3 regions of the Flavobacterium sp. FlaQc-28 genome follow, and region 2 is predicted to be linked to each of the others. Evidence: riboswitches for the same ligand, from Rfam matches in the RefSeq annotation. Region 2 holds a riboswitch; each other region holds the start of a gene.
The links. A riboswitch is a leader RNA that binds a small molecule or an ion and turns the genes downstream of it on or off. The one in region 2 is predicted to bind cobalamin.

Region 1 (10,385 bases), on a different contig from region 2:
TCCAATTCCGAATAAAACAACAGCCGAAGCAGCAATTGATAACCACGCTACATTTCGTTTCTTAGTTTGTAGTGGAATCTCTTGTGTCGATTTTTGTTGTTTTACCTGAGAGAAATAACCAAAAAGTGGTTTGTATTGCTCCAAATGCTGCGCAACATTTGATGATGAAAAGTATTCTTTTAACTGATTTTCTTCGGCAATAGTTGTCTCTCCCTCGAAGTATTTTTCTAATATATGTTCTATTTTATCTGATTCCATAACTGTGTGTGTTAATCATTTCTTCTCTAATTTTTTTTCTTGCTCTTGAAAGTGCTACCCGAATCGCCGTTTCATTCATGTTGACAATTTTTGCAATTTCTTCAAATTCATATTGTTCGACGTCTCGCAATTGAATTAGTATTTGCAATTGTTCAGGGAGTTGATTTACTATTTTTTCAACCCATTCTAAACTGTCTGAATCTTCCAGTTTTTTATCCAATTGCGGCTCACGATCGGTAAAATTATTATGAACAATTTTTAAATTTCCCGCTCTTTTTGATTTTAGCTGATCAAGACAATAATTTTTAGTCATTGTCATTGCTAACGCTTCAACATTATTGTAAGCACTTAAATCGTCTTTTTTATTCCATAATTTGACCAATACCTCCTGAGCAGCATCTTCTGCTTCTTCGGTGCTGGTAAGCAATCGTTTTGCCAGACGAAAAACTTTGTCTTTAAAAGGATTTACTAATTCTATAAACACATTCTGGTTCATAAATTAAAGGTTATTCGTTAGCTTATATAATCAAGACGAGACACAATTATTTTTGTTACAAAGACTTTGTATTTTTTTTATAAAAAAAGAATACTACTTAAAACTAAAGATAGTATTTTTACGTTAGTATTTCTATAATGATGCCGAAACCAAAATTTATGAAAACAATTCTAAGGTCAGCACTTCTCTTGTGTATGTTAGCATTTTCTTTGCAGTCTTGTGAAGATCAGGACGATGTTATGTCTCCATCTCATTTACAAGTTAATGATTTTGTATGGAGAGGACTGAATGAAGTTTATTTATGGCAGGCTGATGTGCCAAATTTAGCTGATGACCGTTTTGCCACAAAAGCAGACTTAGAGAATTATTTAGCAGGTTATTCAAGACCTGAAGATTTATTTCAGGATTTGCTGAATAAACCAATTAGCAAATACCCAAATGGTAATGCAATAGATCGTTTTAGCTGGATTGTTGATGATTATACTGTTTTAGAACAGGAACTTAATGGTATTTCAAAAAATAATGGTTTAGATTTTAAGCTTACTAGAATTGCTCAGGGATCGAATGATTTAGTTGGTTATGTTCGTTATGTTATTCCTAATTCTAACGCATCGACTAAAGATATTAAAAGAGGAGATTTATTTACGAGTATAAACGGAACAAAACTTACAATTTCAAATTATCAATCTTTATTAAATACTGATAATTATACTTTAGATCTTGCTGATTTTAATGGAACTGCATTTGTATTGAACGGAAAAACGGTTTCCTTATCTAAGACTACTTTAGAAGAAAATCCTATTCTTATTAATAAGGTGATTGAATCTGGAGAACACAAAATTGGATATTTAATGTATAATGGTTTTTATGCAGGGTATGATGCTAGGTTAAATCAAGCTTTTGGTGATTTAAAGGCAAAAGGAATTACTGATTTAGTTTTGGATTTAAGATATAACGGAGGTGGTTCTGTAAGATCGTCTACACGTTTAGCCAGCATGATTACTGGACAGTTTGAAGGGAAAATATTTTCGAAAAGACAATATAATTTTAAGTTGATGGCTGGAATGACAGCCGATGATTTAGAGCTGTTGAATGAAAGATTTGTTAAAAGCATCGATGGTGCAGCAATAAATAGTTTAAACTTGGCGAGAGTATTTATTATCACTACTGCAAACACAGCATCTGCAAGTGAATTGGTTATAAACGGACTAAAACCCTATATTGAAGTTATTCAAGTTGGTGAAATTACTACAGGTAAAAATGTGGGTTCGTTTACGGTTTATGATTCTCCAACTTTAACAAAGTCAAAGGTGAATCCAAATCATAGATACGCGATGCAGCCTTTGGTTTTTAAAATTGCAAATGCTGCTGATTTTGGCGATTATACACAAGGATTGCCTCCAACATATGAACAACGTGAGTCTTTTAAAACATATGGAGTTTTGGGAGAAAGCAGTGAACCGCTACTAAATCTGGCGATTTCTAAAATAACGGGAGCAACCGCCAAAAAAGTTCAAACGGAACAAGATGTAGTTTTGCCTGAAATCAGTAATTCTAAAAAAATAAATGGATTGCGAAATGAAATGTATTTAGAGAGTGTTCCAAAAGAATTTATGAGGACTTTAAAATAGAAGTAAAAAAAAATAGGCTTTCAGAGATGAAAGCCTATTTTTTTCCAAAAACTAATAACAAATTCTAAAAGAATTAATCATTAAAATAGAACCCATTTGGTGCAATACCAACTGTTAATTCTTTAAGTAAAGTTCCAGTCAAGTTGTAGATATATGCTTTACTGTCTACTTTATAATTACCGCTGTCTGCTAAGTAAACTTTACCGTCTTTAACTGCAAAACCGTATAAATTAGCAACCGAAGGAGCATTGAAAATTGGAGTTGAAGAAACTGCAGTTGCAGAAGTGTTTATAACATAAACTGAGCTTTTTACAGTATAATAAATTTTGTCGTCAGAAATATCTAAATATCCAGCTTTTTCTAAGCTTGCAGGAAATGGAAGTTTAGTAACAGATTTGTCTGCTAGTTTAACTTTTACAATTTCGCTGCTTGCTCCACCCCAAGGAGCTCTTAAGATGTACAGAATACCATCTTCTTCTTCAATTGAATCAGCGCTTGTTCCAATTATTATTGGAGCTTCTACAGTTTTAGTAGCAATATTAACAATCAAAAGTTTGTCGCTTGCATCTGGTTCTGTAATGTACAATTTGCCATTTTCAAGAATAAGTCTGTTTGCAGTGGCATTCAATTCAATTTTTGATTCTACCTTATTTGTTGCTAAATCAATTACAGCAACATAATCGTCAGTATCACCAGTAGCTGGGTTAATGTACGAATAAGTGTTTGCATTAGTAACATAAGCCTTTCCGTCTTTCACAACGCCATATCTTGGATTAGCAAGTCCGCTGTCGATTTTAGCGATCAATTTAAAAGTATATCTGTTTACCACATTTATAACATTTGAACCACCAGCAATGATGTAAGCTCTATCTCCGTTAAAGAAAATGTTTTGAGCATATTTTCCAAGTAAATCTGATCCGTTTGCTGCAGTGTAAGCATCTTTTGTAAAAAGGCTAAAATTATCACTAGAAAAAGAAACAGTTCCTTGTCCTGTACTTCCTTCATTTAAAATGAAAAATCCATTGTCGTATTCTCCTTTTGGCTGGTCGTCGTCATTAGAACAAGACACAAATAAGGAAACACTTAGTGCTATTAAAAGTAATTTGCTAAGTTTCATAAATATTAAAATTTTAGAGTTAAATACATGTTGAAATTTCGACCAGGCATAGGTCTGTCTTCAAGACTTTCATAATTTTCGTTGAAGATGTTTAATACTTGAACGCCAAGTTTGAAGGAGTCAAGAAATTTAAAATCATAATCGATTCCGATATTTGATAACGTATAATCTTTTATGATTTCGTCTGGATTGTTATCTGCTCTGGTATAAACAAATCCATTATATAAAAATTGATAATAAGCAGAGATTTTATTTCTCGAATAAGAAACGGAACCTGTAACTTTATTAAATGGAACAAAGAAAAGCTGTTTTTTGGTTTCTTCGTCTTTAGAAGCAGTGTAAGCATAAGAAGCATTTGCACCAAAAATATTTTTGCCATACTGTTTTTTCCAACTCAGCAGAGTTTCGGCACCATAACTATTAACCTTGTCTCTATTTTGAGGTGTCCAAATGCCGTTTGAACCTGGAACCCATTGCAGTAGATCTTTAATTTTGATGTAATAAAAAGTCTGTGTCAGCGAAATGTTTTTAAAAGTAAAAACGTTTCCAATTTCTGCCTGATAAGAGCTTTCTGGTTTTAAATCGGGATTTCCGCCTTCTTCCCAATATAAATCATTGAAAGTTGGGATTCTGAAGTTTCGAGATAAGTTTAGTTTTAATTGATATAATTTGCTAAACTGATAAGTAGAACCAAAATTGAATAAAATAGGAGATTTGTAATTGTCTGTAAATTCTTTTCGAATCCCAAATTCATTCTTCCAGTCAGTCGAGAAATCTTGTTTTATAAGTAAAGCAGCCGAACCAATTTCTCTAGTGTTATTTCCAAAACCGCTTCCGTAACCTTTTGTTCGGTTATAATCTATGATTCCATTTATCTGAGTCGACTTAAACAAAGTGTAACCTAAATCAGCTTTAGAAATAAAACTCTCCGTTTTTCCGTACGTATATTGATTTTTTGAATTATCAGCATAATACTGATAGTTTTCAAAAATATACGCTGTTTTGAAATTTGCAGTTAGTTTTCCAAAATTACCGTCGTATTCTAATAAGTTTCTATTGAAACCATTTACATACTTGCTTTTAGTTTCCGTTTCAGTAATTAAAGAAGTATTTCTATCTGTATTTGAAGTTTGAGTATATAATTTTAAGCTGTTTTTGGCATTAATTTTATATCCCACATTAGCATTCATTGTAATAACGTCGTATTGTCCGTTTTGATTCCAGCGCTGTTCGCCTCTCCAAGTATATCGATTTAAATATTTATAATCGTTTGTCGAGCTGTTTTTAGAAAAACCAATTTGAGCGCTCCATTTTTCGTTAGAAATATTAGTTTTATAATTGATTCCAATCGTGTTGAAGCTGCCATAATCCAGTCTTAAATTATTTTCAAAACGCTTATAAAAACTCATGTCATTGTTTAAATGCACCGTTCCTCCAATTGCGCCGCTGCCATAAATAACACTTCCTCCGCCTGCTTTTACGCTGACAGAATTATAATCAGAACCAGAAATGGTGTTGAAATCAGTACTTCCGTTCATTTGAGAATTAATGTTAATTCCGTTCCAGATTACTGCAGTCTGCGAAGAAGTAGTTCCTCGAAAAGAAACTGTAGAAAGCATTCCTCGGCCATATTCTTTAAAATAAAGAGTAGAATTAAAATTTAATAAATCAGTAAGTAAAGCTTCATTTTTACTTATGATGGAATCATTAAGTTTTAAAACCGATTGGGAGTTGGAGTATTTTTTTAGATTGGCATCAGAAACCAGAACCTCTTTCAAGTTATTAATAGAATCTTTTTGCGCCAAAATACTTTGACACAACAATAAGAAAAGGCAAGCAACACGTATTTTTAAAGTCATAATTTCTACACTCTTTTTCCCGAGAGCTCGATATTTTGTTATAAAGGCAGGTCTCCTGGCTTGCGTCTTGTTGTTTACCTTCCCATTCGCCGGGGCGAGCAGTGGTTTTGTAGTTTACAACAAGCATTCTTTTTAGAACAAAGCTTACAGTTGCGGGTACAGCTCAAGAATTTTTACTTGATTCCCTTTTAATGTGTTAGAATAAAAACACAACCTTAATTTGCTGCAAATATAAAGTTAAAAATAATGATAATTCAAATTTGTTTTAGTTTTCAGGATAAACTGCAAACAAAAGGACTTTATAATTCGATTTTTATAACCTCTCCAAAGTCGACTTTATTTTGAAAAGCGTCCTTTAACGGCAATGAAGTCAGGTGGCATAATATACTTCTAATTATACCAGCATGTGCCGTAATAACAATTGGAGAATTTATTTTTTTCGATGTAAGTGTGGCTATAAAATCTCCAACTCTTTCGTGTAATGCTGTAAATGACTCGCCATTTTGAGCTTTAACGTTTACAAAATCTTCCATCCAGGGATTTAGTTGCTCTGGCGGAATTTCATTCCATTTTTTCAATTCCCAATCGCCAAAATTCATTTCCATTAAACGCTCGTCTTCTTGATATGAAATGGCGTTTATTTTTGTTTGAATGTATTTTGCTAAAGTAACACAGCGTTTTAGCGGACTTGTAAAAATCAGAGCTTCTGAGGGTAATTGTGAAACAATTTTTTCGAATACTGTTTCAAAAGGTGCTGCAATATCTACATCAGATTGCCCGTAGCAGATTCCTTTCTCGCAGACCGTTTCAGTATGACGAACTAAATAAATTTCCATATCAAAAGAATGCTTAAGTAATAAACAACTTCACAAACTTGCTGCGTTGCACCAAGACAGTCTCCTGTATAACCGTCTATCCATTTTTGGAAATATCTCGCAAGGAAATAACGCATAATAAAAATAGGAATTAAAGCAAGCAGAAATTTAAAGTTGAAATAGGAGAGTATCAATAAAGGAATCAATCCGAAGAAAAAAGACCCGAAAATTTCTTTCCAGCTATGATTCTTAGCAATAGGTTTGCTTTTACTTGAAGCATCGTCTCGAGAATATTCATGCGTGAAAATAATGCTGATGGCAGCCAAACGACTTACAGAATGAGCGGAAATAAATAATAGAAAAACTAATAAATAAGAATTGCTGTTTGTAAAAAGTGAAATTGATTCTGTCAGTAATTTAAATTTTGCTAGAAAAAGTAAAACTAAGCCAATTGCGCCATAAGCTCCAATTGCGCTGTCTTTCATAATCATGAGTATTTTCTCTTTAGTCCATCCTCCGCCAAATCCATCGCAGACATCAGCAAATCCATCTTCGTGAAAAGCTCCAGTTGTTAATACAGAAGCTATGATGGCAAAAATAACTGCTGTTTCTGTTGATAGGAAAAGAGAAAAGATATAGAAAGCAGTAAATGAAATTGTTCCTACAATCCAACCGATAAATGGAAAATATCGTGTTGCTTTATTTAAGTAATCTGGATCATGATTGATATTTTTTGGACAAGGAATTCTCGTGTAGAACATTAAACAGGTAAAGAAAATATGCAGTTCTTTTTTCATTTAAGATAAATTTTTAATTGGAGCTTACTTGCGGCTAACCCCAGCACTTTCAAAACTAGCCATTTCATTTAAAAATGTTTCCGCCGATTTTAAAATCGGAAAAGCAACTGCGCAGCCGGTTCCTTCGCCCAAGCGCAAATCTAGATTTAAAATAGGTTTTGCATTAAGGTAATTTAGTAATTTTATGTGTGCTTTTTCGGCAGAGCAGTGGCAGAAAACAGCATTGTGTTTGATGTTAGGGTTTATTTTTGAAGCAATCAAAAAAGCCGTACTGCAAATAAAACCATCAACTAGAATAAGCATTTTGTTTTCGTATGCTCCGAGCATTCCACCGGCAATTTGTAAAATTTCAAAACCGCCAAAATAAGCCAATTGCTGTTTTAAATCGGCTTGACCCGAATAATTTTGAATGGCGCTTTTGAGCAAGTTTTGCTTTTGAATTAGCTTTTCGTTTTCGACACCAGTTCCTTTTCCAACGCAATCTTCAATAGGTAAATTAGTTAAAAGACTCATTAATACTGATGCTGTTGAAGTATTTCCAATTCCCATTTCACCAAAACCAATACAATTTGAACCTGTTTTGGCAACCGTATCAACAATCGATTTTCCTTTTTCAAAACACAATTCCAATTCGGTTTCACTCATCGCTGGAACATGAAGAAAAGATTGAGTTCCTTTTGCAATTTTAGCATTTATCAATTTCGCATTTGTAGGAAAATCATAGTTTACACCTGAATCTACAATAGACAAATCAATATTATTTTGACTGCAGAAAACATTGATTGCGGCTCCACCTTCAAGAAAATTGGTAACCATTTGGCGAGTAACATCTTGCGGATAAGCGCTGACACCATGATTCGCAATACCATGATCAGCTGCAAAAACCACTATAGCAGGATTTGTTATTTTTGGATTTAAGGTTTCATAAACAGTTGCCATTTGAAAAGCTAAGGTTTCTAAAGTTCCTAAAGCGCCAATAGGTTTTGTTTTTGAATCTATTTTATCTTGAAGGAGTGCGCTGAAATCCGTGTTAATCTCAGTGTCATTTTGTTGTTTTAAATCTAAATCAAGAAAATTAGTTTTCTGTATTTTATCGATTTCAGTACAAAGTGGAGTTTCAGATTTTTGTTTCCAATGTAATTGCTGTAACATTGGCTGATTGTTATAATTTGTTGCTGGTTTGCCGATACAGAAATACCCAAGCGGTTCTATATTCTCTGGTAAATCAAGTATTTTTTTAAATTGATAATAATTGATAATTGAGACCCAGCCCATTCCATAACCTTGTTCAGTAAGCGATAGCCAAATGTTTTGAGCTGCACAAACAGAGCTGAATTTTACAGCTTCGTTACTTCCAATTGTTCCAATCGTAAATTGATTAAGAACAGAACGATCATAAGCAATAATAAGTCCTAGAGGAGCTTCTTCAATTGCTTCTAGTTTTAAGGATCTGTAGAGTTCTTTTTGCTCTGGATTATCGGTTAGTTCTTCGGCTTTTTTGTTATAATCTAAAAAAAGTTCTTTTACTGCGGTTTTAACTTCTTTAGATTTAATGATATAATATCTTGTCGCATCAGTCAGCCCAACAGAAGGCGCCCAATGTCCAGCTTGCAAAGCTTTCTGAATTACTTCATCAGGGACTTCATCTGTCGTAAAATGCCTTGTGTCACGACGTGACTTTAAAATATCATCTAAATAGCTCATTTTTTTATTCCAATTTTTAAACTCCAAATTCCAATGCAATTGAAATTTGAATATGTAAGTAAAGGTAGGGCATAGTGTTGGAATTTGGAATTTTAATTTTGGAATTTCCTCTTAAAGATTAGAATTTTATCCTTTGATTTTGACAGGAATCCCAGAAACCATTAAAACAACTTCATCAGCTTTAGATGCTAAAAATTGATTCATCCAACCTTGTAGTTCAGTAAATTTTCGTCCAATTTCAGTTGCGGCATGAACACCCATTCCGATTTCGTTAGTCACAATAATAAGTACTGTATTTTCTTGTTCAGCTAACAAGAGAAACTCTTTTTTAGCTTCTTCTAAACTTAAATGGACATCGTTTTTATGATCTATAAAAAAGTTAGTCAGCCAAAGTGTTACGCAGTCGATTAGAGCAACTTTGCCTGAAAAATCAATTTTACTTAAGTTTTTTTCTTCTTCAATATTAGTCCATCGTTCGTCACGATCTTTTTGATGGCGGTCTATTCGATTTTGAAAATCGGTATCCCATTTTCGAGCTGTTGCCACATAAATTGGATTGTCTGTAAGTTGTAAAGCCAGAGATTGGGCATATCCGCTTTTTCCTGAGCGTTCGCCGCCGGTTATCAAGTAAATCATTTTATGTTAGTTAGGAGTTATGAGTTGTGAGTTATGAGTTATGGTTACAAGTTATTAGCAATTCATAATTCAAAACTTTTAATAAGGGCAATGTCTGCAGTCGTTTCCGCAACAGCTTCCTCTTTTGAGATGAAACCAAGACTTGAAAACATAATTGCCGTTTTCAATATAATAATCGATGCCTTCAATTAAGTTTTCTGTTTTAGGAAGGGTTGCAGCTTTATTTTTAAGTGCTTTTTCGGGAGTCAGTGTTTCTATGTAAGCGTCGATTTTGTCTTCGCAAGCTTCTTTAAAACAAACTGGGCATAAACAATCGCCTCCTTCAGAAAGGTTAAAAATAGGCGGAAAATCATTGCACCAGCATTTGTTTTCAACCGAAATATCTCCACAGCTGAATTGAGTTTCACAGCTCGAGCAAACTTTTGTTTTTGTGGTATTCATAGTGTAAAGATACAGTTTGTTGAATTTTGTAGGAATAAAAATAAACAAAAAAAATAGAAAATGGTTTACCTTTGTCCCTATCCAAAACGTAAAACATGAAATATTTATTCCCTAAGTTAATTTTTATTTTCTCTTTTTTTATTCTAACAGGATGTAAGAAGACTGAAACAGTTGAGGTTGCAAAATCTGAAAGTGCAAAAAACAGTATTGAGTTTGCTTCAGGTCTTTCGATTGTTAAATATGATGGATATTCGGTTGTTACCGTTATGGAACCGTGGCCTAATGCCAATAAAAATTTCAAATACATTTTAAAAGAAAAAGACGCAAAGGTTCCAGATAGTTTGGCAACTTACACAACTATAAAAGTGCCTTTAGAGTCCATTGTGGTTACTTCAACTACTAATGTGCCGTTTTTAGAAATGCTTGAAGTCGAAAATAAACTGGTTGGTTTTCCACATACAGATTATGTTTCATCAGAAAAAACAAGAGTTTTAATCGATAAAGGTTCAGTAAAAAATGTAGGTCAGAATGAAAAATTAAATATTGAACAGTTAATCGAATTAGCACCAGATTTGATCGTAACGTTTGGAGTAGACAACAATAATCCGATGTTGGATAATTTAAAGAAAAG
Region 2 (10,385 bases):
GTAACGCAGACGAAGTCCCGGAGAAATCGCTCCGCCCAAATAATTATCATTTTCGTCGATGAAATCGTAGGTTATGCAAGTGCCGGCATCAACCACTAATCTATTTTGTTTAGGAAACTGCAAAGTTGCTCCGGCTGCCAAAATCATCCTATCTATTCCTAAAGTTTTTGGTGTTGCGTATTTATTATGAAAAGGAAATTTATCTTCGTGAGTAAAAAAATGAACCTTTAACTGCTTTTCAAAAATCAAAAAGGATTGTTTTTCGACATTGCCTACTGAGGCAACTACTAAATCTGAGCATTTTTGATAGTTGCCTAAAATTTTTTTAATTTTTTTTTCGAGCTCATTTTTCTCAAAAACAAAACTCTCCAAAACAGCAGTTCCCTCAAAAACAGCTGCTTTAATTCGAGTATTTCCAACATCAACAGTTAAAATCATATTTCCTTTTTGTTTCTGCGAAGATACGAATTGATTTTTTTTTTAAAATGTTTTGGATAAACGAAAAATGATTCTATCTTTGCACCCGCAATGTGCACAGCACGGTACCTTAGCTCAGATGGTAGAGCAATGGACTGAAAATCCATGTGTCCCTGGTTCGATCCCTGGAGGTACCACGAAACCCGAATAGTAATATTCGGGTTTTTTGTTTTTAATGCTTTTCATTAAAAATTTAACAGCAAAGCACACAAAGTAAAAAAAACGCAAAGGTTCACAAAGCTATACATTAAACTTTGCGAACCTTTACGTAAATCTTAGCGCTCTTTGCGGTTAAAATCAAAAAAACTTATTGATGAAACACAGAAACCGCAGGAAAATAATATCCTGAAAAACTTACTGTTCCTGTTTTAGCACCAGAATCAGCATTGAACAAATAAAGGTTATTGATCGCGAAATTAGTGCCGAATCCTTCATTTACTGTATTTACAATCAATACATTTTTCTTATGATCGTAACCTATTCCTGCACCGTACAATATATTTGAATTTGTTAACGTAATAAAAGGTGCTGTCAACGATGCTGCTGTGCCATTATATTTATAAACTTCTTTACCTCCGCTCCAGCTTCCGTTTTTAGCAATAAAAACATTATTTTTAGCCGCCGTAATCGACCCCGGATGCCAAGCTCCCCAGCTTCCATTAGCTTGAAAACCAAGTGAAATTTCTTTTACTTCAAGAGTATTAGAGTCTATGCTGATAAGATTTTTACCTCCCGCAGCCCATACTTTTTTATCATCTGTAACAGCAAATCCCAGAACCATACCTGGAATCGTTTTTTCGACTGTTAATGTTGAAGCATTAACAACAACAACTCCTTTTGAAGCAGATAAAGCAAAAATATAACCATTAGCCTTAATAATATCTCCTACCTGACCTGTAACACCTTCGATTTGTCCATTCAATGCCATTGTATTCAGATTAAGCTTAAATATTCCTTTACTAGAAGTCAGCAATGCTTGATTTTCATCAATTCCGACTATTGCACGCCAGTCATTTCCGCCTTGAGCCGGAATTCTTTTTTCTTCTTTAAGCGAATAAGCATCTGTCACTACAACTGGTCCGCCGGCTTTAGAAACTAAAAATAATTTCTTATTAAAGATGGTTCCAAATTCTAATGTAGACGATTCTGGTTTTAAATTTTTATCTGGATTTACTTTTACAAAAACACTGTCTTCTATTGCTTTTGTATCGTATCTATAAAAACCAACGGTTCCAGTTCCATGACCGAACCATCCTTCATTAATCATGAAAAAACCATTTTCATAAGCTCCAAATGTATGAACATCGTATGTTAATGATACTTGTCCTCCACCATTTTTGGCCGTCATGACAACCTTAAAATCACCTCTTGTTTCTGGTTTGAAAACATAAGTAGAATCAGATCCAACCACTTTCCCATCTACAGCCCATTCGAAGGAAACATTATTTCTATCTGCTAGTTTTGAACTTAATTTTAGTGTTTCCCCAATGGTTAAAGTATCTTTCAACAACTGTTCGCCTTTTATCACTGGAGGCGCTGTAAAATCATCATCATTATTACACGAAACTATTAACATCATCAAAGAAGCAATTGCAAGTAACTGCTTGGAAAAAAATTGGTTTTTCATTATTAAATATTTAAAATTATATACTTAAGCCTTTAAGTCGATTTACACCCCGCATTTAACAAAAGTTCTATAAAAACAAACTTCTACCTGCTTTTGTTTAAAAAGCAAAACACCTTGTAAAACGATACGTTTTAATGATTTTTTTTAATGAAGAAATAAAATACATCGAAAAGGAAAATCCCAAAAGAAAATTATTTTACGATATCATATTTGCAGAAAAAAATCTCATAAACTCTATTTTTGGCTTACGAGAATAGAATAATCAAACAATACTATTGTCACGCAGAGTGAAAAGTATCGTTCTTAATTCAAGCTTCAATCCCCGAAAGCTATTTATTACTATAAAAATGGCAGGTCTTCTGACTTGCTCCCTACACCCAGCCTTCCCTTTCAAAAATGAAAAGTGACGTATTAAAGGGTTTCAGTTAATGAGCTTACAGCTGCGGGACAGTTTTGGAGTTACACCAAATTCCCTTTTAATGTCAATATTTCTTGAATATGACAACCATCTTCTGATTTAGATTTGAGCCGCAAAACTAATATTTTCTTTCTTAAAAACGCAATACTTCTTTATACTAAAGCCTTCAGAGCATCTGTCATCTGAAATAATTTAAAATTATTGAGTGCGAACCAATTTAAAAAACAGAAAGCCAACAATTAAACTGTTTTTGTTAAAAAAGTATTGACTGAATAAAAAAATATCTTATATATTCGTAAAATCGTATTTTAACTTTTTATTTATTATCAAAAACACAGAGCGTTTTTTATGAGTAAAACTTCTACTAAAGGCATTTGGAAAGTAATTTCAGCCTCGTCAATGGGAACAATGATTGAATGGTATGACTTTTATATTTTTGGAAGTTTAGCCGTCGTAATTTCAACCAAATTTTTTCCAAGCGACAATCCTACTGCAGCATTTTTATCAACTTTAGCCACTTTTGCCGCCGGATTTGTTGTTCGTCCTTTTGGAGCTTTATTTTTTGGAAGACTTGGTGATATTATTGGCCGTAAATACACTTTTATGGCTACTTTATTATTAATGGGAGGTTCTACATTTTTAATTGGCTGTATTCCTAGTTATGAAACAATTGGTTTTCTAGCTCCTTTGCTGGTTTTAATTTTACGCTTATTGCAAGGCCTGGCACTTGGCGGCGAATATGGAGGTGCGGCTACTTATGTTGCAGAACATGCTCCAGCAAGCCAAAAAGGATATTGGACTTCTTGGATTCAAACCACTGCGACGGTAGGTTTATTTATTTCATTAATGGTAATTCTGGCAACTAAAAATGTGCTTTCAAACGAAGCTTTTGATTCGTGGGGATGGCGTGTGCCTTTCTGGGTTTCGATAGCAATGGTTGGCGTATCCTATTTAATTAGAAAAAATATGGACGAATCTCCTGTTTTTGCTAAAGCTAAAAAGGAAGGAACTACAAGCGCAAATCCACTAAAAGAAAGTTTTGGAAACAGGTATAATTTAAAGTTTGTTTTGCTGGCTTTATTTGGAGCCACAATGGGGCAAGGTGTTGTTTGGTATACTGGACAATTCTATGCTATGAGTTTCATGAAAACGGTTATGAATATTGACTCTTCACAAGTCGATGGATTATTAGGAATCGCTTTATTAATAGGAACACCATTTTTTATTGTCTTTGGATGGCTGAGCGACAAGGTGGGGAGAAAATACATTATGATGACTGGAATGCTTTTGGCAATTTTATTCTACAGACCAATTTACAAAATGATGTACAGTACGACAGATGTAAGCTATAAAACCGAAATCATCGAAAAAACAACGCAAAACACTGAAACAACAGCCGGCAACAATACAATAACAACAATCTCTAAGACGTATACTGACGGAACTTCTTATTTTGAAAAGAAAACTGATTTTGCTGATAAAAAAGAATCTCAAAGCAGTATTTCGATTACTATCAATTCAAGCGATGAATGGACTTTAATTTTTCTGGTTTTCATTCAAGTTTTATTTGTCACTATGGTTTACGGTCCAATCGCTGCCTTTTTAGTCGAAATGTTCCCTACTAAAATCAGGTACACTTCAATGTCTCTTCCTTATCATGTAGGAAATGGAATTTTTGGCGGTCTGCTTCCTGCAATTTCGACCTATTTTGTAACACATTCAAAAGCAGCAGGAAAAAGCGATTTTTATCTTGACGGGCTTTGGTATCCAATCATTATTGCCTCTATATCCTTTGTAATTGGAATGATTTATATTGACAACAAAAACAAAACTAACCACCTTTAATAAACCACTATTTATGAATGCGATTAAACAAATTTTAGGTGTTTTATGGATTGTACTTTCCATTGCTGCTGCCTATTTCTGTATATTTGAATTTGGCTTGCCCAAATTACTCTCAGACAAACAAGACGATCTGGTCTTTGGTATTATTATTCTTTTTATTCTTACCCCGCTAATTGTTTTAGGCCTTGGCACCTTTGGCTACTTTGCTTTAATTGGAGAGTACAACGATAAAAAGAAAGCATAATAATCATCTATAAAAAAAGGGCCTTCTATTGCTAGAAAAGCCCTTTTCACTACTAACCAAACCAAAACTTACTGCTGTTTTTAATTGAGTTCTAATACATTAAAAAAAATCAACTAAACACTATTTTTTTATAAATTTCATTACCTGAGCTTTCTTATTCTCATCTATTGCTTTTACAATGTACAATCCCGCTTCTAAATCACTTACTTCGTACTGAAAATCTGTTTTCCCGCTTGCATTAAAGCTTTTTACTAATTGTCCTGATATATTATAAACCTGCACTTTTACTGCCGATATGTTTAATGTAAAATAATCTGAAACTGGATTTGGATATAAATTGACAGTTGCTCCTTTTTCGAAATCGGCTATAGCTAAATTCGCAACTTTATTTCCATAAATTCTAAATTCTCCCGCTGGAATATTTATTAAAGCATTAACATCAGAAACATTTATTATGGTATTATCCATCAAATTATACCATGTTCCTGTGTACTGAAATCCTGTTGGTACATTTTGTGCTGTAACATCAAAATTTGCCAAAATCAATACGTCTTTCAGCTGAGTAACAGCCAAAGCATTGTTTGTAATTTTTATGTTTACTGAAAGTGAATTAGCACTTGCAACTGTTGCAGTCCCCAAAAATACAGGCTCCGTTATTTTAAGATTAATTATTTTTGCCCAATCGTAATAAATTTTATTTCTATTGGTATTTCCTAACCAATTATTTGTCCATTGAGGCTGTGGTTTTGTATCTAATTTACAATCTCCAGAAGCAGCATCTGTTTCTGTATTTACGGTACTATTTCTGCAAGTAAAAATTGAATTGTCCCAGCCTAACTCTCCAAAATGCCAAATCATTTTTGGCCCTGGAATCAATAAGGAAACAGCACCAATTGCAGACATTCTTGACAAGGCTGTGTTTAACGTTTTTACATCATAAGTTCCGCCAGAAGCTCCATATTGCAAATTTCTATACATTAAACGTTCTTCGTCATGGCTTTCTGCATACCCCATTAATCTGTTTGCTGTAAAACCACGGCTTGAACTTGTCATTCTTGAAATATTACTGTTTGATGCATATCCCATTGCCAATTGACTGTATTGATCTGTCATTTTTCCCCACATCATCACACCTTTGCTAACTGGATCATTTACTCTATAATTTGCCCATTCTTTTTCCTCTGTATCAGATCCTAAATGTTCGAAAATAGTATAATGAGTAGGATCTAAACTCCACGAATAATCAGCATATTTCTTTAATATATCAACTCTATCCTGCTGATAATTATTAGTACAACTTTCGTCTGATGCTGTACAAGCCTGAGTAAATCCTTTGGTTAAATCCCAACGGAAACCATCAATTTTATATTCTTCAATCCATTGTTTTATTACTCTTTCTACATAATATTGTGTTTTTGCAGATTGATGATTAAAATCTTCTCCTACACTATAACTATGTTTTGCAACAGTATTAAAATAAGGGTTTTCAGTAGTTGGCGAACCAAATCCATCTCCATCAGGATCGTTCATCCACATTCTCACCATCGGATTACGTCCAAAAGCATGATTTAAAGCTACATCCAGAATTACCGCAATTCCGTTTTGATGACACAAATCGATAAGTTCTTTTAATTTATCTGAAGTTCCATAAAATTTATCCAAAGCCATATGAAATGAAGTATTATAACCCCAACTTTCATTGCCTTCAAATTCCATTACCGGCATCAATTCGATTGCATTTATTTTAAGCGTTTTAAAATAATCAATCTTATCAATTAAACTTTGATAGCTTCGTGCTGCATCAAAATCGCGAACTAATACTTCGTAAACAACTAACTTGTCTTTTTCTGATTTTGTAAAATTGGTAACCTGCCAATTGTAAGGTGTCTGCCCTGTTTTAAGCACAGTAACTTCAAAACTTTGTCCTGTTGGGTAAACCGGCATATTTGGATAAGAAGCTGCAGGAATCGAAGGATCATCATATGGCGATAACACTAAAGTTGAATAAGGGTCTGCCGTTTTTACCATTGAAGGTGAATTGGCTAAAGGAGTTTTATCAACAACCCAATATTGATACATATTATTTTGTCCAGAAACCAATCCTGTTAATTCTAACCAAAATTTACCTGAAACAGGATCTTTTTTCATGGCATATGCCGATGTAGGCTGCCAGTTATTAAAACTTCCTGCAACGTAAACAAAATCTTTCAAAGGAGCGTCTAATACCAAAGTTGCTTTTGTAACATCAGCATTGTAATTAATTCCGTCTGCCAAACCTGCAGGCATAGCTTCAGAAACGGTATTGGGATCAACAATCGCAGCAAATTTTTTAACTATCGTTGTTGATGCCTGAGTAACGCTCAATTCATAACTTTGATTATTTGTTATGTTTATATGATTAAACGAATAACTAGATGTACTAGAATTAGAATCTATTATTACTCCATTTGATTTTAAGGTATAACTCGCTGTTCCATTTGTATTTGAAGCTGCAACATTTAAACTTCCTCCATTTGCAACAACCGTATTACTATTCTCTACTGGAGCTGTCAGTGTTACCTGAAAGGAACCAACCTCAACCAAAATATCTTGCGACTGTTTAGAGCCTGTACCATCCTTAGCTTTGACTAAAAAACCAAATTTTCCAATTCCGTTTCTATTAAAATAAGCTGACGGTGTAAATGTTTTTGTATATGTATCCGTTCCTGCATTATAAGTAAATTTACTAGCTTCAGCCGAAGCGGTCCAAGATCCATTAGAAGGCGAATCTTGTTGACTGGTATCATTTACATCGTAAGACCATGACCAAAGATACAGTGCATTTCCTGTTACTGACCATGCTGATTCGTTTACACTATTTCCATTTATTGTAATTGTTATAGAGGTCGTATCTTCAAAAGTCGGCGGATTTATAGAGTAGGTTACAGTTTGCACCTGTGCAAAAATTACCGTAGATAACAATAGAAAAATTAATAGTAAAGTTTTTTTCATATTTGTGGTTAATGGTTAGTTAGATTAAAAAAGGGCTACCTTATACAGATAGCCCTTTGATTATTCATGTTAGAACTAATCTAATGTTATAGTTTTCGCACCATTATCAATTGTCAAAGTTCTTGGTCCAGTTGGTCCAGTGTATTTAAAGTTGCTGTCACCATCACCAGCATTTACTAATTCTGAATCGATAGTATAACCTAATCCTGAATAGTAAGGGAAGTTACGGCTGTTACTAGCACCCCAGTTACCACCACTTGTAAAGTCATTTGATAAAAACTCTCTAAATGCTTCTCCGCTTTTAAGAACAACTTTTACTTGGTAAACATTTGTTTTTCCAACTACTAATGGGAATTCTGTTTCAGCATCACCATCCCATGACCATCCACCTGGAGTAGCTGCTCCAACTAACCAATGAGAACTTGCCAACGGCACGTGATATGGAGTCGCTTTAATAGTATAGAAATTAGAATATTGCGCTTCCGCACCAGTACCAACCGTAGATTTAATACGGATATCAACATTATTTTCCTCTTTCTCAACAAAACCTCCATTAACTAAAGCAGAGTTTAATTCGGCTACTGTTAAAGCTTTAAAACGAGCTGTAGTTGAAGTTACTGCAATAGGAGCCGCAAATTTAGTTCCTGCTTTTGCAATTTCTATAGTATAATTTACAACCGTTGCAGTACCATCATACTTAGCATCATTCCATATTACAGTTGTTGCAACCTCTTTTTCTTTTTCCTTTGTAAGAACAATATTAAAATCGTTTTGAGGACTTAATAAAACTGGAGCTGTAACTGGCTGTATTACTGGTCTGTTTTCTACATCATCTGAATTACATGACACCGCTAAAACACCAATGAATGCGATTAAAATTTTATGTATATTTTTCATTTTATTTATTTTTTTATAAGGTTAGTTAGTATCCTGGATTTTGTTTTAAAGTTGGGTTTGCCTGAATAGTTCGAGACGGAATAGGCATTAGATCTCTAAATGAATCCGTTCCGCTTCCATTTTTAACGCCGCCTTTCCACTGCCAGATTTTAGATGCTCCTGTAAATTTTCCGAAACGAATTAAATCTGTTCTTCTGTGACATTCCCAAAACAATTCTCTTCCTCTCTCATCTAGAAGAAAGTCCAGAGTTAAATCAGAAGTTGTAATAACACCTGCTTTTGCTCTAACTCTAATTTTATTTACATATTCTAAAGCTTTTGCAGTATTACCTGTTGATGCCCCTCTTAGTGTTGCCTCAGCATACATTAAATACACATCTGACAATCTGTACATTGGGAAATCTGTATCTGGCATATCATTTCTTTGCGCAGCAGTACCATCAGAATTAACATTGATAAATTTTGTAACCGCATACCCATTAGTAAATACTCCATAATCAGCAATATCTAGAGTTTGACCGTTAGTATAAAAAGTACCTCTTTGATCAGCTGTTGCTGTTGCGTCAGGAAACAATTTAACAAATTCTGGTCTTGCTCTTGTTCCAGACCAGCCTCCATCCATACCTTGATTAGCTGATACCATACTTCCTCCAATAGATGCATGAATAATAAAACTCATACCACCCCCAATTGCTCTAATGGCATTACCATCTCCAACAATAGGAAAGATAAACTCTGTTTGAGCTCCATTTCTGTTATTGTCAGCAGAGAATAAATAACGATATGGAACATCGGCAAAACGGTAAGTAGAACCTGTAATTATTTCATTACATACAGTAGCTGCATCATTATTTCTTTCCGTTCCTGTATATACTTTAGAATTTAAATAAATCTGTGCCAATAAAAATTTAGCTGCTGTTTTATCTACTCTTCCATATTCATTAGCTCCAGAAGCTGCTAAAGTCTTATCCATATCTTTTAATTCAGCCTCTACAAAAGCGAAAACTTCAGCTCTCGTTTTTTGTTCTGGATAAAAGAAACCAACAGGATCATTCTCAGTAGTAATTGGCACATTACCAAACAAATCCATCAAATTAACATAAGAGAACGCTCTTAAAAAACGAGCCTCAGCTCTAAATTTTATAATTTCTGCTTTCAAATTAGCATCAACACCTCTTGCTGTTAATTTCTCCTCAGTAGTTTGTCTTAAAAACTCATTGGCAACACTGATTTCATAAAAAGCTCTTGAAAAAATTCCGTACAAGAACTGATTACTAGGACTCCATTTTTGTCCATTTATTGCAGGTAAACCATCATCTGACCAAGCTATAATAGCTTCATCTGTTGGAAACTCCTGAGTAACAAACATCAATCGTAAATAACTGCTAAAATCACCACCAAGTCCTGAAATATCAGGAGAGGCGTCACCGTCATTTCCTCCTACATACAAACCTGCATATAATTTTGCCAATACTTGCTTATATGATGCCGGATCTTTAAAAAAGTCGTCAGAAAGAAACTCATCATCATCTGTTGGCTTCACGTCTAAGTCCCCCGTACATGAAGTAAGCGTCATACTTAATCCTAATATGAATAGGAGAAAATAAGATATATATTTAAATGATATTTTCATTTTGTTTATTTTTAAAATTTTATTTTTCAATGTACTATTAGAAATTCGCATTTACTCCAAACAAGAATGTTCTAGCTCTTGGATAAACGTTATTGTCAATTCCGTTGAATTTTTCAGGATCTAAACCATTGTATTTAGTAAGAACAAAAACATTTTGAACTCCAGCAGTAAATCTCAACGTTGCCGCTTTTAATAACTTTTTATCAAAAGTATATCCTAGTACAATATTATCTAACTTGATAAAAGAAGCATC
Region 3 (10,385 bases), on a different contig from region 2:
TCATTTCGTAATTTTTGATAGTCGTGGTTTTATTGTGTTCAGAACCTGCAATTTCAAACCATTCATCATCCGCTTTTCCGTTACCATTGGCATCGTAAGAAACCATTACAATTCCCGGTTCAGACCAATCTGTAAAAGCATTTCCAAGAACAACAAAATCGTTTCCTTCTTTATTGATAATCGTATGGTCAAAACCAAATTGCACATATCCTCCAAATCCTCCAAGGCTAATCATGTTTCCTGCTGTTAAAGCTGTTTCGGCTTTTATACGCATTGTTTCGTCAGTATCTGTGGCAGTTGCAGCAGGCAGAGCATTTACAAATTGTCCTGGAGCAGGAAAGAAGTCAAAAACACGTGTAATTTTGTTTAAATATGCTTTTTCAGCAACAGTAACAGTAAAAGATTTAGAACTTTCGCCAACTCCATTTTTAGCTTTAAACTCGATATTGTAAGTTCCTGCAGCACTAAAAATATAGAACAAGTCAGTTGTTGCAGCAACTTCTTGGCTGTTTACAATCCATTTATAAGTTGCGTTTGCAGCGTTTGTTAATTGAGGCTGAACTTTAAACCATTGCATTTTATCAACAGCAAAACCTCCAGCTGGATTTGGCAGTGTAATTTCTGGAGCGCTTGCAACGATGCTGATTGTACGGCCATCGGCAAAAGTAAAAGTCATAATTCCGTTTGCCAATGCAACCGATGTAATTTCTGCAGCGTCCTTTCCTTTTTGACCAGAAGCAGAAACGCCAGTGTCTACATTATCAACAAACCAGTTTCCATTAGTTCCAATAGTGATTTTTGCAGCTTCGCCTTTGGCTCCGCTTTCACCTTTTGCAGATTTTCCAGTATCTACACCATCGATCCACCAGTTTCCGTTTTCGCCAATTTTTATAAAAGATGAGGTATTGCGGACATTTAATTTAGATCCGTCGCTCATTGTAATTACATAACTTCCGTCTTTAGTTTCGTAGTTTACCACATACAATCTTTTGTTTAATACATCAAGCAGGTTCTCGTATTGTGCCATTCGGTTTTTCAAATCATTGACATCATTTTTTAGATCGTTAATGTCATCCTTGTAACAGCCCGAAAGAAGCAGGACAACCGACAATGCAAGTAGAATTTTCTTCATTTTTAAAATTTATGGATTAATTATTGTTTTTTTTGTTTTAAAGGCAAAATGTGCTGGAATATCTCCAGTTGTAACCGTGAATTTTGTATTTCCGTTTTTATCAATACAGTATAATTTTCCAGGCGAAACATAATCTCCAGCATCTGTAATAAAAACATTTAGAGAAACAGGATCAACTGCAAGCCCGTATGGAGTTTTAATTTCGTCGCTGACCGCTTTAGGTAAAAAGCTTTCTGTAAGTAAAGTTTCGGTTTTAACATTAATCAAGGAGTAGTTAATGATATAATCGAAGGTGCTGTAGCTAAATTCAGATCCAATTATATAAGCTTTGTCGCCAACGATAGTAAGGTTGGAGCAGGCAATATCAAAAGTTTTTTTAATGAGGTCAGTTTTAGTATCGATAACAAATAATTTTGAAGGAATATCATAATAATCGCCGCGAGAGCTTACATACAAATCTCCGTCTTCGTCAGCTTCAAGTCTGTGCAGATTTATGGCAACATCAATATCTTTTATTTTGGTAAAAGTTTTTAGATCGATTACAGAAACGGTTCTTTCGTAATTTGGCGGACTATATCCTCCTGAATTGGCAACATAAAGTTTGTTGCCCACAACAGCCATTTCTTCGGGCTGACGGCCTACTTTTACCGTTTTTGTGATCGAAAGCGAAGTGGTGTCGATTTCGGCAACAAAGCCATTTGGAGAATTTTCTCCCAATTGTACTTCGCCGTCATAGGCGCTTGCGTAAGCTTTTCCGTTGGCAAAAGTTACATATCGGCAATTTTTGATGTCAATTACTTTAAGGCGTTTTGCGGTAACCACATCCATAACTTCAATTTTGTTTGAGTTGTTGATAACGGAGTATAATTTTGAACCGTAAATACCAATATCGTTTCCTACATCGCCTAGACCTAAAGTGGCATCAGGATTTGCTTGACCGTAAACATTACGCTTGTAACTTCCGGTTTCGTAATCGTAATAATCCAATGAAGCTTTATTCATGTTCATATTCCCCTCGTTAAGAAGATAAAAACCTTGTACGGTTGTAACAGTTTCGGGCGGTAAAACTTCTACTTCTTCAGGAATAATAGGGTCGTCTTCCTGACATCCTTGAAGAGCCGCTGCCGCAAAAGCGAGTAAAAGCCAAAATTTGAAATTTGTTTTCATTGCTGAGAATTTATTTAGTGTTGCTGTTTTATTTTAAAAGTTTAGAGAAAGGCTTAATCGATAATTTCTTCCTGGCATAGGAAAATTGAGTACCACATCATAATATTGATTGAATAAATTATTGACTTCACCGCTTATTTTTACAGGGATTTTTGAGAACTTTCCATTCCAAATAAGAGCCATATCACTGGTGTACCAAGGCTTAACATAATTAACAGGAATGTTTGCTTTTTGACTGTAACGCTCGCCGGTATATATAAAACTGTAGTTAAGATTCCATTTTTTCCAGTTGACAGATGAGGTTATTGTACCGCTGTTTTCTGGTGTATAAGGAATTTGATCGCCGTAAGTTGTGCCTTTTGCAGTAATATCGATTGCTTTTTGATAGGTATAGCTTAAACCTAAATCCAGAAATATTTGCTGCGGGAATTTAAAAACGAAATTGGTGTTTAGTTCTAAGCCGCGAATATCGACTTCGCCCAAATTCATCATTGTCCATCTAAAAAGGTTAGATGACGGCATTGCGATAATTTTATCTTTTACTCGATTGTAATATACATCGGCTTGAAATGATACCGATTGCAGCATTTTTTTAGGCTCAATACTGTAAGTAGTTCCCACATCGTATTGCGTTGTAAATTCTGGACGCAATGAACTGTTGCCTATAAAAGTGTAGTACAAATCATTGAAAGTGGGCATTCTAAAAGACTCTTTGTAAAACGCTCGAACTCTGAAATTCTTTATCGCAAAAGGTTGATAAGAAGCCGATACAACCGGGCAGAAAACATGCTGACTATCGCCTTGCTGATAATATTTAACCTGTTCATCGATATAAGCTCCAAGTAAATTAGCTTGAATATCAAGTCGGTTCCAATGCATTTCGCTGGAAATAACGCTTAAATAAGAATATCGGGTAGGATAGGGAAAACGGTATAAATTAGCATCAAGCGTATTAATGGAGAAATCTGCTGCAAGCGACATTTTCCACCAATCTTTTATAGCGTAGAGATTGACAATCGAAGCGTAAAATTCGTTTTGATAATATTTATTGTCCAATGCACCTTCAAGAGTTTTATAATCAGGATCGATATAACGGCTGTAGTCTCTGCTGAATTTTACATTAGTAAGCATTTTGTGTTTTTCGAAAAAGGAATTTTCTACAGAACCATGAATAAAAAAATTGCGATCCCATTGCCTTTGCACATGTTCGTATCTATTGGCTAGAATTGCGCCCGGAAGTCCTCGTTCAGAATCGTAATAATAGGCCTTGAAGTTGGCAAGAGCATTTGAACCAAATTTGGTGTGCAGGTTCAATTCAGCCCGAAGTGCGGTTATATCTCCGTTTTGGCGAACTGCAGTTGTATCATAGCCGTCTTTTTTCTGATAGCGGTATTTGTATTTTCCATCGGCTTTAAGCCATTCAATATTTGAGGAAAGCGCTGTTCTGGAAGTTAATTTTTGCTGATAAAGAACAGAAGGATTTACTAATCCAAAAGATCCAGTTTTAAAAGAAGTTCTAATATTTGTAGTTTTACCCGATTCGAAAACAGGAATTTTTGTTTTTAGTAAAAGCGTACTTGAAGCGAAAAAACCTCGTGCAGGCTGAAAAATAGTCGATTTTTGACCATTATAAAGTTCGATAGCTTCAATATTGTCCAAAGAATATTTTCCTAAATCGACTTGACCGTTTTGCGCATTTCCAACCGTCATTCCGTCATAAAAAACTGCCGTATGAGCGCTTCCTAAACTTCGAACGTTTATGGTTTTTAAACCGCCGATTCCGCCATAATCTTTCAATTGGACTCCCGAAAAATAACGAACAGCATCCGCAACCGAAAGACTGTTTAGTGCTTCAAGCTGTTTGCCTGATAAGATCTGAACAGGCATGGGCGATTCGATCCTAAACTCGCGTTTGCTTGCGGTTAGAATAACTTCTTTTAACGGAAGTGGTTTTAAAGAGTCCAGCTCTTTGGTTTTAGGATTATCCTGTGCCATAATCGGATTTATAAACAAAATCCATAATAAGGCACATAATCCACAATGCAGCAGGCCTGAATGCCTGTTTTTACATACGTGCATAACAAAATGGTCTATTTGTAACAAATAGTTTTAAACGGAAAAAATGAAATCAAATGTTTAGTTTGATAAATGTGTTTGTTTTTAAAACTCTGGTCCACGAGAGTTTAAAATGATATGCAGTGGCAGGTCTCCTGACTTATTCCCATTTTGAGCCGCCTTCCCGCATTAGAAAAATGCAGTGGCAAAAGATTTGATTTCGAAAACTAAAAAAAGCTTTCCTAATCTGTCAAAATGTTGCATGGAATTTACAGTAACGGGCTTGTTCAGGATTTGCACCTGATTCCCTCTTCGTTAACTGCACTTGAAAAGTTGCAGCTAAACCATTGCGGGTGCAAAAGTAAATAAACTCTTTATGGTTATGGTTATGTTTTTGAAAAAAATGCTGAAAAGTGTTTTTGAAAAGAAAAGTAATTGATTTTACTTTTGTTTGATTTTTTATTTTGAGAAATCGAGATTTTGTATATTTATAGTGTTATTTATTTGATTATTAATTGTTTGTATTTAATGAAGTGGAGATGAAAAAGACTAAAAATACGCTGCCAAACGAATCTGAAGATTTGTTTTTGACTGATGGCGGACTCGAAACAACATTGGTTTTTCTAGAAGGTTTTGATCTGCCTTATTTTGCTGCCTTTGATATATTAAAAGATCAAAAAGGATACGACAGTATGAAAAATTATTATTCGCGTTATTTAAAAATTGCCGAAAAGTATAAAACAAATTTTATTTTAGAAAGTCCAACTTGGCGGGCAAATCCAGAGTGGATTGAAAAAATTGGTTATCCAAAAGATTCCTTATTTGAGTTGAATAAAAAAGCAGTTTCGCTTTTAACAGATTTAAAAATAGAATTTTCGAATTCCATAAAATCAATTCTTATAAGCGGCTGTATAGGTCCTCGGGGCGACGGTTATGTGCCGGATAATTGTATGAATGTTGAAGAAGCGAAACAATATCATTTGGCACAAATAAAAGCTTTTAGTCAAATGCCGGTTGATTTTGTATCGGCGCTTACCATGAATTATATCGAAGAAGTGATAGGTATTGTTAAAGCTGCCGAAACTGTAAGTTTGCCTGTAGTTATTTCGTTTACTGTTGAAACTGACGGGAAACTGCCAACCGGAATGAGCTTAAAAGACGCAATCGAAAAAATAGACAAAAGCGTGAATGTACCTCCGTTGTATTATATGATAAATTGTGCGCATCCTACGCATTTTGTAAACGAACTGAAAACGAATGTAAATGAAAATTGGATAAAAAGAATAAAAGGTTTTCGAGCAAATGCATCTTGTAAAAGCCACGCCGAATTAGACGAAGCCACAGAATTAGACCGAGGAATTCCTAAGGATTTGGGTAAAGAATACAAAAAATTAAAAGATACTTTTAGTCATTTAAATGTATTTGGCGGCTGCTGCGGCACTGATGAAGAACATATCCACGAAATTGTAAAGCAATTGAAAGTAGTTTAAAACAGCTTTATAAATCTAAAACTTAAATAATTTGCTCTTTGATTGCGGTATGTTTTAACACATAGAAGCATAGATTTGTTACTTTAAAAAAGGCGTTTTACTTGCCTAAAACACACATAAACAGCTATGTGAAAGAAATGAGTTTCTTTTTGTCTCCTTAAATTAAGCCTATAAAATCTATGTTTCTATGTGTTTAATTTTTTTTGATGTTACCATATAAGATAACCACATTTTGAAAAAAAACATCAAAATTTGAATTATGATAAAAAGTAATACAGAAAAAATAATGGCAGTAAAAGAAACTAAAAGTTTAGAAGAGATAAAACAGTATTTCAGTGTTTTAAAAAAATCAAGCGACAATAACGAAGAATGTAAAACAGAAATCAAGTTTTCAACTTATTATGAGCTTGGATGTATGATTAATAATATGCTAAAATTGTGTGTTTTGGGGCTTGACAATGATAAAGATTCCTCAATTAATGTTGGATTAATTTTAGAACACATTATCGAATTATTTCCTTTAGACGAATTTGAACTGTTAGATAAAATCAATCAACAGTTTGCTGGAGAATCTTCACTGGTTTAAAAGTTTTTGTAAAAAAAAAGCGTTGCAGCTATTTGTTTAATTTCGGACTTCAAATCAAACTAAAAACAAAAAGCTCCAGATTTCTCTGAAGCTCTGTTTTTATTGCTGTAATTAGTTTATTCTATTTCTTTCGTCTTCATTTCCAAAATCACGCTGTTTTGATTTAATGTTTTGATTGCCAAATTTATAACTTAATGAAATTCTAAAACCTCTAGTGTCTCCATAACTTTTTATATTTGTTTTTATTCCGTTTGAAGTGTAGGTAATTAATGGTTTTTGTGCATTTAATACATCTTCGGCTAGAAATGTAATTGACAAGTTTTTTTTGAAAGTGAGCATTTTAACCGAGATGTCTAAAATGTTCAGAGTCGAAATATTAAAAATTTGATAACGTCCAGGAAGCTGTAAACCGTAATTTAATCCAATAAATACTGTTTTGCTATTGTTTATAGTAAAGTCATTATTGCTGTAAATATATCCGTTGTATCCATCTATAGAACTAATGAAATTTGTTCTTGATTTTACATTTTGATAGTTTAAATTAAAACCAGTAAAACTGTTCCACCAAGAATATTTATTGAAGTTGTACGAAGTCGAAAAACCTATTTGATACGTATTGGCATAGTTTAACGGCATTCTCTTGGTGCTGTTTGTTTCAGGATCGATGATAGATAATTCCTGCCCGAAATCTGAAACCTGAGAAAAATACACAGAGTTAACCCATTTTTGATTTCGGATAAACGAAAATTCAAAATTATCAATTAACGAAGGTTTTAAATATGGATTTCCCTGCGAATAAGAATAAGGACTTGTTTGAATTACAAAAGGATTTAAATACTCAAACTCAGGTCTGCGGATTCTTCGACTGTAGTTTAAAGAAAAAGAATTGTTTTCATTTGGCGCATAAGTCAAATAAGCCGTTGGGAATAATTTTACATAATGATTTGCAGTAGTTTGATTTAGATTTTCAGAGTAACCTTTGGTTTGTGTAGCTTCAATTCGCAAACCAATTTGTGTTTCCCATTTAGAATTTATCTTTTTGCTTCCCGAAAAATACACAGCCTGATTGTACTCTTTGTAATTAAAAATATTCGACTGGTTTGTATTGAAAACTGCAGTTCCTGTTTCATTGTTGTATACGGCTAAATTGTTGTCAGTATTGGTATGAAAAGCTTTTGCTCCAAAACTAATGTTTGCCCATTGATACGGTAACGAAACGTCGACATTTGCAGAGTAATTTTTGATTGTATTGACATTGCTGGTGGTCGACGAAAAAAAAGTGTTAGGAATAACATTTTTATTGCGATCTAATTCATTTCCAGAAAAGAAACGATAATCATTTTTACTGTAATTGAAGTAATCCAAATTAATCGAAATGTTTTTTCCTAAGCTGTCTAATACAAAAGAATTTTGAAAATTAACGGTATTCATTTTCGGATTGTTGGCTGCATTAACATCCGAAGCGATATAAGAATCTGCCGTTCCGCTATTATTATATATAGTTGTAAACGGATTATTAGTTGAGGTTTTGTCTGTAAAACTGCCAAGATATTGAATTCCTGCTGTCCATTTATTAGTTAGTTTGTAATCAAGACCAAAACTTAAACTCAATACATCAATCACCGATTTATTTTTAATATCTTCCTTCCATAACTCGTTTGTGTAAAATATAGCACTTTCAGAAGTAGAGCGTAATTTTTGTTTTCCTTTGTTAACAGAAGCCTGAACCGAAATTTTATCATGATTATAAGTAAATAATCCGTTTAGGTTTTCGCTTCCATACGTTTTTTGTGTGTATGAAGTGCCAATATTAGCATTCCATGAATTCGCTTTGGCATTTTTTAATTTGATATTAATAAGTCCGCTGTTTCCTTCTGCATCATATTTTGCCGGCGGAGTAGTTATGACTTCAATGCTTTTAATGTTATCAGACGGAATTGATTTTAGAAACGCAGCCAAGTCCTCTTGAGGCATTTTTTGCAAGCGATCATCGATCATGACAAAAATTTCACCTTTTCCAACAATCGAAATAATTTCATTTTGAACTCTTACCGTCGGCGTTGCTTTTAAGGCATCCAAAGCTGTTCCGCCAGTGGCAGTTACAGAATTTTCGACATTAAAAACAAGTCGATCAACCTTTTGCTCAACCAGTTTTTTTCTAGATTTTATCGTTACTCCTTCAAGTTTTATTGATTCTTTAATTTCAATTACCGCTAAATCAATGTTTTTGTCAAGAGTAATTTCTTTGTTAAGGTATTCTGTTCCAAATTGTTCCAGCAGCAATCTATAGCTTCCTTTTTCAGTTTTCATTTCAAAATTCCCCAAACTGTCAGTCGAAGCTGATGTAACTATTTTGTTGTCCTTAAATAAACTGGCAATTACAAACTCGACTTGCTCTTTGTTTTGATTGGTTACTTTTCCTTTAATAGAAAATTGCTGGCTGAATACATTAGTTTGGCTAAGAAGAATAAACAATAGGATGATAACTTTTTTCATAGGTTTTGATTTAATTACCATGCAAAACTGTGCTGAAAAAATGCTTAAAACCACTTTTATCGACAAACCCCCGCGAATAATCTACAAACCCGTTTTTAGACTTTTTTATGAATGTATATCTTTGAAAAAAAATACTAACAATATGCGTAAAGAAACATTATCACTAAAGGCAGAGATTATCATTCATGTTATATATTGGCTTTTGATGGCGTATTCTACATTTGCAAAAAATCCAATACAAACAAATGTTTTTGTTCCAGATTTGTTTTTTACGACCTACATTATTGTTTTTGTCTTTACCTTTTACTTTCATTATTTAATTGTAATGAAAAGAGTTTTTAAAGCCTTTCAATGGAAAATGTTTTTCGCAGGCGTATTAGTTTCCTATTTGTTTTTCACTTTATTAAGATGGCTGATAGAACAAGTTATAACGGCAGTTTTATTTGATAGAATAAACTATACAAATCCTGAATTTTTAAGTTATATGCTGGATAATTTGAATTATTGCAGTATGGCAGTTATTTTAAGTTCACTGCTTTGGTTTGTGATTTATTTTATTCGTCTTTTAGAGTACAATCAGATTATTTTGGAAGAAAATAAAAATACTGAAATCAAATTTCTAAGAGCGCAGATTAACCCGCATTTTGTTTTTAATACACTAAATAATATTTACTCGATGGTCTATTTTCAATCGGATAAATCTTTGGAGGCGATTGAAAAATTAAGTCAAATTATGCGTTTTACGACTTATGAATCTCAAAAAGAAAAAATTAGATTGCAAGATGAAATCGATTATATAAAAGCCTACATCGAGCTTGAACAATTAAGGCATCAGGAAAATGCTTATATCGATTTTCGAATTGAAACCGCAGAGGTTTCAGAAGAAATTCCGCCCTATGTTTTATCTCCATTAATTGAGAATGCTTTAAAACATGGATTAACTTCGAACGAAAATCCGATTGTAATTAATTTGAACCTGAAAGACAAAAAGCTCAATTTTAAGGTCGTAAATAGTATCGCAATACAAAAGAAAGATAAGCTTGGCGGAATTGGGTTGGATAATTTAAAGAAGCGATTAGAATTTCATTATCCTCAAAAACATCAATTAAAATTAGTGAATCAAAATAATCAGTTTACAGTTGAACTTGAAATAGATTTAAAATGAAAAAAATAAATTGTATTATATTAGACGATGAGCCATTTGCGGTAAAACTTATGGCTGATTATGCATCAAAAGTTCCTAGATTGAATGTTTTGTATGCTGATTCGGATGTTTTTAAAGCAATAGAAATATTGAATAATGAAACGGTCGATTTGGTTTTTATTGATATTCAAATGCCGCAGCTTACCGGTATCGAACTAATGCAGATGTTTAATCAAAAGCATAACTTTATTGTTACAACTGCTTATACAGATTATGCTTTAGATGTTTTTCAGTTTCATGTAATTGATTATTTAC

Region 1: it holds a riboswitch for cobalamin, as region 2 does, so the genes downstream of both, ACHRVL_RS18870 (TonB-dependent receptor plug domain-containing protein) here and ACHRVL_RS01225 (DUF5074 domain-containing protein) in region 2, are expected to answer to the same signal.
Region 3: it holds a riboswitch for cobalamin, as region 2 does, so the genes downstream of both, ACHRVL_RS19530 (TonB-dependent receptor) here and ACHRVL_RS01225 (DUF5074 domain-containing protein) in region 2, are expected to answer to the same signal.

Annotation. Positions count from the first base shown of each region.
Region 1 is NZ_JBIPCM010000008.1:164,311-174,695, forward strand. Features, by position in the region: gene ACHRVL_RS18850 (hypothetical protein) at 1-258, opposite strand, end outside; gene ACHRVL_RS18855 (RNA polymerase sigma factor) at 245-754, opposite strand; gene ACHRVL_RS18860 (S41 family peptidase) at 913-2,385, shown strand; gene ACHRVL_RS18865 (YncE family protein) at 2,459-3,502, opposite strand; gene ACHRVL_RS18870 (TonB-dependent receptor plug domain-containing protein) at 3,508-5,361, opposite strand; cobalamin riboswitch at 5,389-5,594, opposite strand; gene cobC (alpha-ribazole phosphatase) at 5,661-6,197, opposite strand; gene ACHRVL_RS18880 (adenosylcobinamide-GDP ribazoletransferase) at 6,182-6,973, opposite strand; gene cobT (nicotinate-nucleotide--dimethylbenzimidazole phosphoribosyltransferase) at 6,998-8,677, opposite strand; gene cobU (bifunctional adenosylcobinamide kinase/adenosylcobinamide-phosphate guanylyltransferase) at 8,804-9,313, opposite strand; gene ACHRVL_RS18895 (DUF5522 domain-containing protein) at 9,392-9,754, opposite strand; gene ACHRVL_RS18900 (ABC transporter substrate-binding protein) at 9,850-10,385, shown strand, end outside.
Region 2 is NZ_JBIPCM010000001.1:291,515-301,899, forward strand. Features, by position in the region: gene ACHRVL_RS01215 (type III pantothenate kinase) at 1-438, opposite strand, end outside; tRNA gene ACHRVL_RS01220 (tRNA-Phe) at 542-614, shown strand; gene ACHRVL_RS01225 (DUF5074 domain-containing protein) at 785-2,104, opposite strand; cobalamin riboswitch at 2,436-2,629, opposite strand; gene ACHRVL_RS01230 (MFS transporter) at 2,871-4,367, shown strand; gene ACHRVL_RS01235 (DUF6814 family protein) at 4,381-4,611, shown strand; gene ACHRVL_RS01240 (alpha-amylase family glycosyl hydrolase) at 4,732-7,602, opposite strand; gene ACHRVL_RS01245 (SusE domain-containing protein) at 7,678-8,499, opposite strand; gene ACHRVL_RS01250 (RagB/SusD family nutrient uptake outer membrane protein) at 8,525-10,132, opposite strand; gene ACHRVL_RS01255 (SusC/RagA family TonB-linked outer membrane protein) at 10,170-10,385, opposite strand, start outside.
Region 3 is NZ_JBIPCM010000009.1:55,990-66,374, forward strand. Features, by position in the region: gene ACHRVL_RS19520 (PKD-like domain-containing protein) at 1-1,132, opposite strand, end outside; gene ACHRVL_RS19525 (YncE family protein) at 1,142-2,299, opposite strand; gene ACHRVL_RS19530 (TonB-dependent receptor) at 2,333-4,378, opposite strand; cobalamin riboswitch at 4,482-4,718, opposite strand; gene ACHRVL_RS19535 (homocysteine S-methyltransferase family protein) at 4,894-5,844, shown strand; gene ACHRVL_RS19540 (hypothetical protein) at 6,104-6,430, shown strand; gene ACHRVL_RS19545 (TonB-dependent receptor domain-containing protein) at 6,542-8,926, opposite strand; gene ACHRVL_RS19550 (sensor histidine kinase) at 9,069-10,091, shown strand; gene ACHRVL_RS19555 (LytR/AlgR family response regulator transcription factor) at 10,088-10,385, shown strand, end outside.